Regions from separate parts of the Azoarcus sp. DN11 genome, predicted to be linked through region 4. Evidence: predicted binding sites of a transcription regulator. Region 4 holds the regulator's gene; each other region holds the start of a gene.
The links. The regulator FliA, encoded in region 4, starts transcription of late flagellar genes. The targets are predictions, from matches to a motif close to CTAAAGTTNNNNNNNNNNNNGCCGNTA.
Positions count from the first base shown of each region.

Region 1: motA (flagellar motor stator protein MotA) is a predicted target of FliA. The motif match lies at 1,780-1,806, and genes of this name have one in related genera.
Region 2: CDA09_RS05730 (chemotaxis protein) is a predicted target of FliA. The motif match lies at 1,703-1,729, and genes of this name have one in related genera.
Region 3: CDA09_RS06895 (flagellin) is a predicted target of FliA. The motif match lies at 2,277-2,303, and genes of this name have one in related genera.

Region 1 covers NZ_CP021731.1:1,264,565-1,267,969, forward strand. Annotated here, with positions in the region: gene CDA09_RS05695 (GGDEF domain-containing response regulator) at 1-506, shown strand, start outside; gene flhD (flagellar transcriptional regulator FlhD) at 697-1,011, shown strand; gene flhC (flagellar transcriptional regulator FlhC) at 1,121-1,720, shown strand; gene motA (flagellar motor stator protein MotA) at 1,871-2,725, shown strand; gene motB (flagellar motor protein MotB) at 2,792-3,405, shown strand, end outside.
Region 2 covers NZ_CP021731.1:1,268,331-1,271,735, forward strand. Annotated here, with positions in the region: gene motB (flagellar motor protein MotB) at 1-60, shown strand, start outside; gene CDA09_RS05720 (CheR family methyltransferase) at 118-1,032, shown strand; gene CDA09_RS05725 (CheB methylesterase domain-containing protein) at 1,016-1,651, shown strand; gene CDA09_RS05730 (chemotaxis protein) at 1,796-2,764, shown strand; gene CDA09_RS05735 (chemotaxis protein) at 2,777-3,405, shown strand, end outside.
Region 3 covers NZ_CP021731.1:1,495,786-1,499,190, forward strand. Annotated here, with positions in the region: gene fliD (flagellar filament capping protein FliD) at 1-553, opposite strand, end outside; gene CDA09_RS06890 (flagellar protein FlaG) at 565-927, opposite strand; gene CDA09_RS06895 (flagellin) at 1,007-2,182, opposite strand; gene CDA09_RS06900 (GGDEF domain-containing protein) at 2,375-3,405, opposite strand, start outside.
Region 4 covers NZ_CP021731.1:3,751,507-3,754,911, forward strand. Annotated here, with positions in the region: gene motD (flagellar motor protein MotD) at 1-331, opposite strand, end outside; gene CDA09_RS17340 (flagellar motor protein) at 346-1,086, opposite strand; gene CDA09_RS17345 (RNA polymerase sigma factor FliA) at 1,113-1,889, opposite strand; gene CDA09_RS17350 (MinD/ParA family ATP-binding protein) at 2,000-2,815, opposite strand; gene flhF (flagellar biosynthesis GTPase FlhF) at 2,817-3,405, opposite strand, start outside.

The DNA of each region.
Region 1 (3,405 bases), 2.5 Mb from region 4:
TTCCCAACCGCCGCTACGCCATCGACCGCATCCAGCAGGAGTGGTCCGCGGCGCAGCGTTGGGGGCGGCCCGTGTCGTGCATGATCATCGACCTCGACAACTTCAAGCAGATCAACGACACCCGCGGCCACGACGTCGGCGACGAAGTCCTGCGCGCCGCCGCCGATGCGCTGCGCAATGCGTTGCGTGGCCAGGACGTGATCTGCCGCACCGGGGGCGATGAATTCCTCGCGATCTGCCCGGAAACCGACCTCCCGCGCGCGCTCATGTGCGCCGAGCGCCTGCGCAGCGCGCTCGACGCCCTTGCGCTGCAGGTGGACGGTGCGAAGGTGGTGATCAGCGCGAGCATCGGTGTCGCGATGCGCGAGAGCTGGATGCCGGATGTCGACGCGCTCATCAAGCAGGCCGATCTGGGGGCCTATCTAGCCAAGCAGAAAGGCCGCAACTGCGTCGCGACCGTGCAGCAGACCGGCGAGCCCGGCAGTGGGGCGGCGGCCGCGGAGTGAGCCTGCGCCCCTTGGGGCGACTTGCGCGGCGTGACGCGCGATTCCTGTTCTTCCCCTTTGAATACAAGACCTTGGTGATATTGCGGTTATTACGTGTGGCGTAACCGCAACAGGGAATTCATGGTATGCGCTTGCAATTGCTCACAATTCACTTTAACTTTGAGGTGCTTGCCCCTGATAGGGAGCGGAAATGAAACGTCCTGATTTTCAGGCGGAAATCAAGGAACTGAATCTCGCGTACCTGATGCTCGCCCAGCAGATGCTGCGCAGCGATCGGGAGACCGCGATGTTCCGCCTCGGCATCGACATGGACGTGGCAGATCTCATCGAGGGGCTCTCCAGCGCGAAGCTGGTGAAGATGGCCAGCAGCCAGATGCTGCTGTTCCGGTTCGACGATGCCCTGCTTGCCGGTCTGCTGGCGGGCAAGGGACGGGATGAGACGAGTTCCAGCCTGCACGCGGCGATTCTCGCAGCGGGCAAGCCGGTGAAGCGGTTGGCGGGATAGCGCCCACAAAGCGCTGGGCGGCCGCAGGGGCGAACGGGCGGAGGGGATACCGCCCACCCTGCCGCGCCGCGGCGAAGCGCCCCGGGGTCGGGGCGTCAAGGAGAGCAACATGAAGAACAAGAGCATTATCGAGGAAGCCGAAGACATCCAGCGTGCTGCCGAAATGGTGCGCCTCGGCGCGCGCATGCAAATGCTGGAAGCCGAAACCAAGCTCAGCCGCGAGCGCCTGCTCAAGATCTACAAGGAAATCCGCGGCATGTCCCCCCCGAAGGGCATGCTGCCGTTCTCGACCGACTGGTTCATGACCTGGCAGCCGAACGTGCATGCCTCGCTGTTCATGAACTTCTTCAATTTCTTCCAGCAGCACGCCGGTCTCAAGGGGCTGGATGCGATCCTGAAGGCCTACCATCTCTACCTCGACCACATCGAAGCCGAAGTGATCGAGCCGGCGCTGAGCCTGACGCGCGCGTGGACCCTGGTGCGCTTCTTCGACGCCGACCTGCTGCACATGGCCGCCTGCACCACCTGCGGCGGCCACTTCGTCGCGCACGCCTACGATCCGACACACGAGTTCGTGTGCGGCCTGTGCAACATGCCGTCGCGCGCCGGCAAGACCCGGCGTGTCACCGAGGCCGCGCGTGCGACCGGCACGAAACGCGCTGCGACCGCGAAGCGCGGCAAGGCCAAGGCGCTCGCCACCGTCGCCTGATCCGCTTCGCGCGCCGTCGCAAGGCCGCCGCAGATGCCGGCGGCCTTTTCATTTCCGCGTTCAAGTTTCGCTTCCGAGTGACGTTAAAATTGCGGTAAATCCCGCGCGCGGCCATGCCGCCGTGCATCCCGAATCGACGGGGGCTTCCCGGTGTTCCTGATTATTGGTTATCTGATCGTCCTTGCCGCGTCCGTCGGCACATACGCCGTCCACGGCAGCCTGATGGCGCTATGGATGCCGATGGAGTATCTCGCCATCCTCGGGCTGATGATCGGCGGCTTTCTCGGCAGCAACGGATCGAAGGCGCTCAAGGCGGTGCTGGGCGGGATTCCCGGTGTGTTCAAGGGCTCGCCCTACACCAAGGCTCTCTACCTCGATCTCCTCGGACTGCTCTACGAGGTGCTGGCCAAGGTGCGCAAGGAAGGGCTGATGTCGATCGAGAACGACGTCGACAATCCCGACTCCAGCCCGATCTTCGGCAAGTACCCGACCATCATGGCGCACCATCATGCGATGGAGTTCCTCACCGATTACCTGCGCATGATGGTCGGCGGCAACCTCAACGCCTTCGAGATCGAAGGGCTGATGGACAAGGAGATCGACACGCACCACCAGGAAGCCCACATCGCGCCGCACGTCATGGCCAAGCTCGGTGACGCGCTGCCGGCTTTCGGTATCGTCGTCGCGGTGATGGGCGTCGTGAACGTGATGGGCTCGGTCGGCCAGCCGCCGGCGGTGCTCGGCAAGATGATCGGCGGCGCGCTGGTCGGCACCTTCCTCGGTATCCTGTTGTCCTACGGTTTCGTGCAGCCGATCGCGAGCCAGCTCGAGCAGCGCGTCGAGGAAAGCGGCAAGATGTTCGAGTGCATCAAGCTGGTCCTGCTCGCCAGCATGAACGGCTATGCTCCCCAGGTTGCCGTCGAGTTCGGACGCAAGGCGCTGTACTCGGGCGAGCGCCCGACCTTCGCCGAGCTCGAGCAGGACATCAAGAGCCGCAAGGGTTGAGGCCGCGATGAATTGCGCCGCCACACAAGCGCCTGGTGCTGACCGGAAGGGGAGGGCGAGGCGTCCATGAGCGACGACAGCCAGCAGCCGATCGTCGTCAAGCGCATCAACAAGGTCGCCGCCGCAGCACACGGCGGTGCCTGGAAGATCGCCTATGCGGATTTCGTCACCGCGATGATGGCGTTCTTCCTCTTGATGTGGCTGCTGGGCTCCACGGCCCAGGGCGATCTCGAAGGGATCGCCAACTATTTCCAGAATCCGCTCAAGGTGTCGATGCAAGGCGGGTCGGGTTCCGGCGACAGCTCGAGCGTCATCCAGGGCGGCGGCGAGGATCTCACCCGTTCGCTCGGCCAGCGCAAGCGCGGCGAGGTCGAAGGACGCCGCTCGATCAACCTCGACGCGGCGAAGGGGCGGGAAGTGTATCGCGTCGAAGGCAAGGACGAAGGCGTCGAGGCGACGCGCGAGCGTGCGCGCCTCGAGGACCTGAAGGGGCGCATCGAGGCGCTCGTCGAGGCCGATCCCAAGCTGCGGCCCTTCCGCAGCCAGATCCTGCTCGACATCACCTCGGAAGGCCTGCGCATCCAGATCGTGGATGCGCAGAACCGCCCGATGTTCAACATCGCGAGCGACGAACTGCTGCCGCACACGCGCGAGTTGTTGCGCGCGATCGGGCGTGCGCT
Region 2 (3,405 bases), 2.5 Mb from region 4:
CCGGCTGTGCCGGGCGCGGTGCGCCGCCCGCCGCCTGCGCCGGCTCGAAATCCGTCCTGATGCGATGCGCCGGGCAAGGATGCGCCGCGTGGAAACGGCCGTCGAGGTGGCTTGAAGATGCCCTTCGATGATCCCCCTTCGCGCAAGCCCGCGGCGAGCCTCGCGGCGATGGCCGCCGCCGCGGCCGCGTCGGCCCTGTCGATGGCCGGCGGGCGCGAATTCGAGCTCACGCCGGCCGACTTCGAACGCATCCGCAAGCTGATCTACGACCACGCGGGAATCGTCCTGTCGCCGGCCAAGCAGGACATGGTGTACAGCAGGCTCGCCCGGCGCCTGCGCGCGTGCGGCGACCGCAGCTTCGCGCAGTACCTCGGCCGTCTCGAGCGCGATCGCGGCGAATGGGAGGCCTTCGTCAATTCGCTGACGACCAACCTCACCTCGTTCTTCCGCGAGGCGCATCATTTCGACATCCTGTCCGAACGCCTGCGCCGCATCGCCGAACGACGCACGCTACGCATCTGGTGCAATGCCGCTTCCACGGGCGAGGAGCCGTATTCACTGGCGATCACGGTCTGCGAGGCTTTCAATACGCTCACCCCCCCCGTCCAGATCTTCGCCAGCGACATCGACACCAGCGTCCTCGCGCACGCCGAGCGCGGCGTCTATCGGGACGACCGGGTCGCGCGCGTGTCGCCGGACCTGCAGCGGCGCTATTTCGAACGCGGGGCCGGACTGGCACCGGACGAGGTGCGCGTGCGGCCGGAGCTCAAGCGCCTGCTGACCTTCCGGCGCATCAACCTGCTCGACCCGATGTGGCCGGTGCAGGGGCCGCTGGATGCGATCTTCTGTCGCAACGTCATGATCTATTTCGACAAGACGACGCAATACGGCATCCTCCGGCGCTTCGCCCCCCTGCTGCGCAAGGACGGCGCCCTGTTCGCCGGCCACTCGGAGAGCTTCATGCATGCGGGCGACCTGTTCCGCTCGCTGGGGCGGACGGTGTATCAGCGCGTCGATGCAGACAGCCGCTAGACCGTACCCGGCCGGCGGCCGCGTCATCTTCATCGGCGCCTCCACCGGCGGAACCGACGCGATCAAGCAGGTGCTGCTGGGCATGCCGGAGAACGCGCCGCCGATCCTGATCGTCCAGCACATGCCGGAGATGTTCACCGGCGCGTTCGCACGCCGCCTCGACGGACTCTGCGCGCTGCGGGTGAAGGAGGCGGAGCATGGCGAGGCGGTGGTGCCCGGCACGGCCTATATCGCGCCGGGTCATTCGCATCTGCTGATCCGGCGTGCCGCCGCGGGCGGTTACACCTGCGCGCTGTCGCGCGAGGAGCCGGTCAATCGCCACCGCCCCTCGGTGGATGTCCTCTTCGCGTCGGCCGCGGAGCTGGCGGGGCCGGCCGCGGTCGGCGTCCTGCTCACCGGCATGGGCAAGGATGGCGCGCGGGGCTTGCTCGGGATGCGCCAAGCCGGGGCGTGGACCATCGCCCAGGATGCGCGCTCGTGCGTCGTGTACGGGATGCCGCGCGAGGCGGCCGTCATCGGTGCGGCGTGCGAGGTCGTGCCGCTCGATGGTATTGCGCAGCAGGTGCTGCGTCAGGTCGTGTCCGGGGGCGGGCGTGGTTCACCCGGTTCGCCGTCATAGTGCGAAAATCCGGTTCCCGTGCGACGCCGGGCAAATTCTCCTGCGCGGCGCCTCAAGTATTTCAGGGCACTGACGTTATCTTGAGTGAAATCACGGCGCGGGGATGCCGCGTCGGTCATATTGCCGCGAATCGCGGAGAGTGAAATGTCCGAACTGTTCAAGAATATCGAGGCCCGCTCGCGGCTGGCCGGCACGAACAAGCTGGAGATCCTGCTGTTCACGCTCGGCGTCGATCAGCGCACCGGCCGCCGGGAGACCTTCGGCATCAACGTGTTCAAGGTGCGCGAGGTGATGCGCACGCCGGAGATCACCGCGGCGCCGGAAATGCCGTCGTCGGTGCAAGGCATGGTCAGCCTGCGCGGCGTGCTGGTGCCGGTCGTGGATCTCGGCCGCTATGTCGGCGTCGGGGGCGACGCCAGGCGCGACATCATGATCGTGACCGAGTACAACGGCCACACGCAGGGCTTCCTGGTCGAGGCCGTCGATACCATCCTGCGCCTCGACTGGTCGCAGATGCGCGTGCCGCCCGAGATGCTCACGGCCAACATGGGCGGGCTCGTCACCGCGGTCACCGAGCTGAAGGACAACAAGCTTGTGATGATGCTCGACGTCGAGAAGGTGCTGGCGGAGACGACCAGCCAGGATGACCAGTATCTCTTCAAGGGCATCGAGCCGATCGAGGACAGCAAGCACACGGTGTATTTCGCCGACGACTCCTCGGTCGCGCGCCGCCAGATCGAACGCACGCTGGAGGTGCTCGGCGTGCCCTTCGTCGGTGCGGTCAACGGCCGCATGGCGTGGGACGAACTGCAGAAGGCGGCGCGCTTTGCCGAAGCCACCGGGCGCAAGACCAGTGACGTGGTGAGTCTCGTGCTCACCGACGTCGAGATGCCGGAGATGGACGGCTACATGCTGACCAAGTCGATCAAGTCCGACCCGCGTTTCGCGGGCATCCCGGTGATCATGCATTCGTCGCTGTCCGGCATGTCCAACCAGCAGCTCGGCGCCTCGGTCGGCGTCGACGAGTACGTCCCCAAGTTCGAACCTCAGCGTCTCGCCGAGACGCTGCGTCGCCTGCTCCATCGGGTAGAGCAGCAGATCCGCGCGTCCTGAGGAATTCCAGTCATGTCCAGCTACCAGCCCGAAGAGAACGGCTTGCTCAACGTCGTCGATGGCCGCACCAGCCTCGCCGGTTCGAACCGCATGGAGATCCTGCTGTTCTCCCTCGGCACCACGGAGACCTTCGGCATCAACGTGTTCAAGGTCCGCGAGGTGTCGGCCGCCCCGTTCATCACGCGCGCGCCCAACATGCCGGCGGGCGTGGAGGGGCTGATCTCGCTGCGCGGCAATGTCATCCCGGTGCTGTCGCTGGCGAAGATCCTCGGGCTCGCGCAACCGGGCGAGCCGCTCGGCGCGTCGATGATGGTCACCGAATACAGCAAGCGCACGCTGGGATTCCTCGTGTCCGGCGTCGATCGCATCATCCGCGTCGAGTGGGACAAGGTGCGTGCGCCGGACAACGTGGCGAGCTCGGTGCACAACTACATCACCGCGATCACCGAGCTGCCCGACGGCAAGCTCGTTTCCATCGTGGACGTCGAGACGGTGCTCGCGACCACCTTCGGCGACGCGGTGGTCGGCAACATCACGCCGATCCCGGACGGCCAGAACTACGAGGTCTTCTATGTCGACGACTCGGGCGTCGCACGGCGCAAGATCGCCGAGGTGCTCGACAAGCTCGGGGTCAAGCACAA
Region 3 (3,405 bases), 2.3 Mb from region 4:
CGGTTGCGGTAAACGCGTTGGCAGCGCCCGTGTTCTGGCCGGTGAGGACGAGTTGCTTCGCCGTCCCGTTATCGATGACGTTCGCGGTGATGCCGAGGTTGCCGCCATTGATGGCGTCACGCAGTTGCTCGATGGTGCCGCCGGCAAAGTTCAATGTCTTGGTCTGGCCGCCGATCGTCACCGACAGGGTGCCCGCACCGGGTACAAAGGTCGTGGTGCTATTGGTCGCGGAGCGCTGGGCGGCAGCGAGGGTCGTCACCTGGATCGCATAACTGCCGACCGCGGCCGCTGATGCCGCGGTCGCAGTGAAGCCGGCGTCGGCGGCTGGGGTGGCAATTTTCGCGGAAAATTTTGTCGGGTCCTTGAGGGCGTCCGACGCCGTCTGCAAGGCGGACAGGACGCTCTTGAGTTGCCCGAAGGCCGAGAGCTTCGCCTGGTAGCTGGATTCCTTGGCCGCAAGCGCCGTCAGCGGGCGCTGCTCGACTGCCATCAACTGCCCGACCAGGCCGTTGACGTCGAGTCCCGATCCGAGTCCATTTGCGGTGAGTGCCATGTCCGTCTCCTTCAGGCGTGCTGTCTGACCAGCAGCCCCTGCAGTTTATCGAGCGCTTTGGCGATCGCGAGGATTTCTTCCGACGGGATCTGCTTGATCACTTCGTCGGTGCTGCTGTCGATGATCTTGATGACGGTGCGGCCCGTGTTGTCATCAATCGAAAAGAGCAAATTCTGCGCCACGGGAGCAAGCGCTTTGCGCACTTCATCGAGCGCGTGGCCGATCCGGGTGGCGTCCGCTGATCCCGCGGTGCCGGGTACAGGCGTTTCCGCGCTCACGCCCGCGGCTTGCCGTACTGCCGGGTTCGATGCTTCCGGACCCGCGAGCTGCTGCGCGAGGTTTGCAGCCGCCGGCGGGATGGGTTGAATGCTCATGATGTCTCTCCCTCATGGGGCAACGGCGCGGGACTCTTGCGAATCCCGCGCCGTGCGTTCGTGGGACGCCTTGCCTTGCTTAGCCGCGGAGCAGGCTCAGCACGTTGTTCGGCAGCGAGTTCGCCTGGGCGAGCATCGCGGTGCCGGCCTGCTGCAGGATCTGGCCACGTGTCAGGTTGGCGGTCTCGACCGCAAAGTCCGCATCGCGGATCCGACTGCGCGACGCCGTCAGGTTTTCCGAAGTCGTGTTCAGCGTGGCAACCGTCGAAGCGAAGCGGTTCTGGATCGCACCGAGATCGGCACGGGCGCCATTGACCGCGTTGAGGGCTCCGTCCATCGCCAGAATCGCATTGTCTGCGCCCGCTACACTCGAAACGTCCAGATTCGTGAACCCGGTTTGCGCCGTGCCAGTGGTAGCGGTGACGGCCGCAGTACCGAAGGTCAGACCTGTAGCGTTCTGCGTGGCGGTCTGATTGGCGGCAGCACCGCCGATTACGATGGGGGTTCCCGTGGTAGAGGTCAGGGTGATCTTGCCCGTCGTTGCGTCAGCGCTGGCCGTAACGTTAGAGGTTGCCGTTGTCGCATTGATTGCTGTGGCGACGGCGGCGCCTTGCGCTACGGGAGTCGCACCGGCGGCGACCGCCCCGACAGAAACGCCATTGATCGTCAGATCGCCTGCAGCTAGTGCTCCGACAGCCGGTGCATTGCCCGCGGCGGTCGTATATGCGACGGAAGTCCAACTTCCCAGTGCCGCAATCTTGGCGTTGGCAATTCCCGAGATGGTGATCGTCTGGCCCTGATCCGCGCCGACCTGGAAGTCCTGGTTGGTGAAGCTGCCGTCGAGCAGTTTCGTGCCGTTGAACGAGGTCTGGTTCGCGACGCGGTCGATCTCGGCCTTGAGCTGCACCACTTCCTTCTGCAGTGCTGCACGGTCGTTGGCGGAGTTCGTGGCGTTGCGCGACTGGACGGCCAGTTCGCGGATACGCTGGAGGTTGTTGCCGATTTCGCTCAGCGCACCTTCTGCCGTCTGGGCTAGGGAAATACCGTCGTTGGCGTTGCGGGCAGCCTGGTTCAGGCCGCGGATCTGGGCGTTCATGCGCTCGGAAATCGCGAGACCGGCGGCGTCATCCTTTGCGCTGTTGATGCGCAGACCGGAGGAGAGGCGCTGCAGCGAGGTGGCGAGCGAACTCTGCGAGGTGGTCAGGTTGCGTTGCGCGTTCAGCGAGGCAACGTTGGTGTTGATGACTTGTGCCATGATGGTTCCCCTAGTGAGAGAGATGACTTCCGTTATCCCGGCTTCATGCCCCGTTTGCATCTTGCGCGGGCGTTTTGTCTGCCGTTGAATCCATTAACGGAGGGGCGCGAAGAAACTTTAGGGGATTTAGCGGAGGCCCGCACAACCGGCATGGATGCATGACGGTGTGCGGGTATTCGGGTCGGAATGCCTTCATTCCCGGGGTTTGGCGATGACCTTGTTCTTGCCTGCCTGTTTGGCCTCGTACATCGCTGCGTCGGCGCGCCGGATCGCGGTGTCCATCGTGTCGGCGGGCGTCCACTCGGTGACGCCCGCGCTGAAGGTGATGAGCAGCCTGCTCTCGTGCGTCATGAAAAAATTGCGCGTGAGTTCGCGCTGCAGGCGTACGAGCGCCGCCTGAGCCTGGTCGAGGGTGGTGTCGGGGTAGAGGAGGATGAACTCCTCGCCGCCGTGGCGCGAGAGGGTGTCCTGGGGGCGGAGGCTCTTCTGGACGATGGTGGTGAGGTGGATCAGGGCTTCGTCGCCGGTGCGATGGCCGAAGCTGTCGTTGAGTTGCTTGAAGTTGTCGAGATCGAGCAGGGCGAGGCTCAGTGCACCGCCGTGGCGGCGCGCGCGGGCTGACTCCTTGTCGAAGGCCTCGGCAAGGCCGCGCCGGTTGAGTACGCCGGTGAGCTGGTCGTGGCGCATCAGGCGGCTGGCTTCGTCGAGCTGCTGCTGCAGTTCGGTCATGCGCACTTCCGCTTCGTGGACGCGCTCACGCGTTGCTTGCAATTCGTCCCGCGAGCTGCGGGCCTGTTCGCGCATCGAGTGCGATTCACGCATGACTTCGCCGAGCACGTCGCCGATTTCGGCAATGTCGCGTGCAGCGGAAATCCGGTCGGCGCAGCTGCCGATTCGGTCGTGGTAGGTGCCGGTGGATTCCGCGAAGCTGGCGAGGTTGTCGACGAAGCCGGCCAGCATTTCCTTGAGCGAGCGCTGGGCTTCCGAGTAGTTGTGCTTGAGCTGGCTCTGCTTGTAGATGATGTCGCGCAGGCGGCGTTCGGCGTCGTCGATGAGGCGAACGTTCACCGGTTTGCCGAGGACGTCGCGCAGGAGTTCGATCTGGCCGCCGAGCCACCTGTCGTCGACGACGATCTGGTCGATGTTCTCCAGCAGCAAGTGCAGCAGGTTGATGATACCCGCATGGATTTCGGCGCGATCCCCGCCAACCATCTCGAGGCGGT
Region 4 (3,405 bases):
CGGCCATCGTCGTCATGCGCTTGTATTCGCGGCGGCGGCGCTCGATCTCCTCGTCGGGCGCGGGCGACAGCGGCGCCGGCTTGGGCGGCGCGACGGCCGGCGGCGGCGCGATCACCGGATCGCCCGGCACGTTCACGGTGACGTTGCGGAAGGCGTTGATCAGCGAATCGGACAGCACGCGGTACTTGCCCTCATTCACCGACGACAGCGAGTACATCACGACGAAGAAGGCGAACAGCAGCGTGATGAAGTCGGCGTAGGACACCAGCCAGCGGTCGTGATCCTCGCGGTTCGCATCGTCCTGCTGGCGGTGTCGGCGTTGGCGTCGCATGGCGGCTCGCGCGCTCAGGCCATGTAGCCCTGCATGCGGCTCTCGATGATGCGCGGATTGTCGCCATTGGCGATGCCGACCAGCCCGTCGACAAGCATCTCGCGCTGCGACACGCCATCCGCGACGTAGGCCATCAGCTTCTTCGACATCGGCAGGAAGACGAGATTGGCGAAACCCACGCCATAGATCGTCGCGACGAAGGCGACCGCGATGCCGGCCCCCAGCTTCGACGGGTCGGTGAGGTTTTCCATCACGTGGATCAGGCCCAGCACCGCGCCGAGGATGCCCAGCGTCGGCGCGTAGCCGCCCGCGGCCTCCCAGATGCGCGCGCCCAGACGCATCTGCGCGGCCCAGGCGTCGATCTCGACCTCCAGCACTTCGCGCAGGCGCTGCGGCTCGACGCCGTCGACCAGCAGCTGCAGCCCCTTGCGCGTGAACGGATCGCCGATGCGCGGAAGCTGCGCCTCCAGTGCCAGCAGCCCTTCCTTGCGCGCGATCTGGCTCCAGCTCGTCGCCTGGCGGATCAGCGCCGCGTGGTTCGACGGCGGCGGCACGAAGACCCATTTGGTCATGCGGATGCCTTCGCGGAAGACCTTGAGCGGACTCTGCAGCATCACGGCCCCCAGCGTGCCGCCGACCACGATCAGGAAGGAGGTGGGCTGCACCAGGGAAGCGATGTGGCCACCCTCGATCACCTGCCCCATGATCAGGGCGGCAATGCCCAAGGTAAGCCCGACGACGCTGATCTTGTCCATGCCCGCTGCCCCCTCGGACGGCCCGTTCAGCCGCCCGCCGGCGGATTCTTCCGCGGCCGCCCGCGGCGCGCGCCGGTACCGCCGGCAACCCGCACGGTGCCCAGGATGCGCGAGCGCAGGCGCGCGACGGCCTGGCTGTGGAGCTGGCACACACGCGACTCCGACACGCCCAGCACTTCGCCGATCTCGCGCAGGTTGAGCTCCTCGTCGTAGTACAGCGCCATCATCAGCTTCTCGCGCTCGGGCAGGTCCTCGATCGCGCGCACGAGCGCGTTGCGCATGTCGGCCTGCTCGAGGATGTCGGCCGGATTGGACTCGTGCTCGCCGAGATGGCGCTCAAAATAGTCCTCGCCCTCGCCGTCGGTGAAATCCTCGAAATGCACCAGCTGGTAGCCGCGCGCGTCCTGCAGCATGCGCTGGTACTCGGCCAGCGGCATCCCCAGCAGTTCGGCGAGCTCGGTCTCGCTCGGCTGGCGTCCGTGGCGCTGCTCGAGCTCGTGGATCGCCGTCTCGATGCGCCGCATGTCGCGTCGCATGCTGCGCGGCAGCCAGTCGTTCTCGCGCAGGCCGTCGAGCATCGCGCCGCGGATGCGCTGCACCGCGTAGGTTTCGAACTGCGCGCCGAGACCATCCTCGTAACGGTTGATCGCATCGAGCAGGCCCAGCATGCCGTTCTGGATCAGGTCGTCCATCTGCACGCTGGCCGGCAGCTTCGCCATCAGGTGGTAGGCGATGCGCTTGACCAGCGGAGCGTAGGCCTCCACGAGGTGGTTCTTGTCGAGATTACCTGCCGAGTCGTACATCCACTTCGCCTGTATTTTCTTCCGACCTGGCCGGGATTCCGGGCACGGGGGCAGACCTGCGGACTGCCATTGTCCCGCAGCCGGCCCGGTTTTGCCAAACGGGTAGCCGCTCAGTCCCATCCGCCCCTCCTGCGGGCTGCGCCGGCCTCCGCCCGCACGTCGCCGAAGGCCGCGAGGCGCCGCAGGAAGGCGGCCTCGGCGTCGCGCGGGGAGGCCTCCGCCGCGCTGCGTCCCAGTCCTGCCGCCAGCTCGTCGCGCTCGACCTCGCCCAGCCAGGCGAGCGGCACGCCGACGTGGCGGCGCACGAGTTCGCTCAGGCTGGCGAAGAAGGCCGCGGCGTCGGCCCGGCCGCGCGCGCCGCACACGGCGACGTGCAGCGACCCGGCGCCCGCCGCGGCCAGACGCTTGATCACCTGGTAGGCGTCGGTCGCACCGCTGCGGCTCGCTTCGGCCACGACCAGACGGCGCGGCGCGGCCAGCGTGAACGGCGACGGATCGGCCGCCCCCTCGCACGCCGCATGAATGAGGATGAAACTCGCCGGCCGCTGCAACGTGCGCAGCGCCGCGAGCAGGCATTCACGCCGCGCATCGTCAAGCAGCGGCAGCGCGAGCGCGCAGGCCGCCACCGGCACGCAACCGAGCAGGCCCGGCACCGGCTGGACGAGCTCCCGCACCGGACTGCGACCGCCGAGCACGCTCAGCAGATCGCCGCCCGCGGGCAGACCGAGCGCCGCGGCGAGCGAACCCTCGTCCCGCACCTCGTCGAGCAGCAGCACGCGCTCGCTGCGGCCGGCGATGCGATGCGCGGCCTGCAGCGCGACCTGTGCGCGGCGCCGCCCGGTCCCGTACAGCGCGACGACCGTCGGGGGCGTGCGCCGGAACAGGCGCCTCAGCCCGGCCGCCTGGTCTTCACGCGGGGCGACCATGTCAGATTCCGCCGGACGCCAGCATCAGCGCCGCTTCGTCGCCCTGCAGCTTCCACGGCGACTCGGCCGCCTGCTCGCGCAGCGCACGGTGCAGCAGGTAGGCCCGGTTCGGCAGGTGCAGGTCCTCGGGCACGCGCTGGCCGTTGGCGACGTAGAACACGTCGAGTTCGTTGCGCACGGCGACATCCAGCGCCGGCGCGAGCGATGCGGCCTCGTCGACCTTGGTGAGCACGCAACCGGCCAGGTCCGGCCCCTTGTAGGCGCGCACGACGTCGGCGAGCGTGTCGCCGCGGCAGGTCGAATTGAGCAGCAGCAGGCGGCGCACGTCGCCCGCGCCGGTCAGCATGGCCGCCTGCTCGGCCACCATCTTGTCGCGCTGGCTCATGCCCATCGTGTCGATCAGCACCATGTGCTTGTTGCGCAGCTCCGCGAGCGTCTGGCGCAGGTCGGCCGCGTCGCGCACCGAGAACACCGGCACGCCGAGGATGCGGCCGTAGATGCGCAGCTGTTCCTGTGCGCCGATGCGGTAGCCGTCGGTCGTGATCAGCGCGAGCCGTTCGGCGCCGTGGCGCACGACGCAGCGCGCGGCG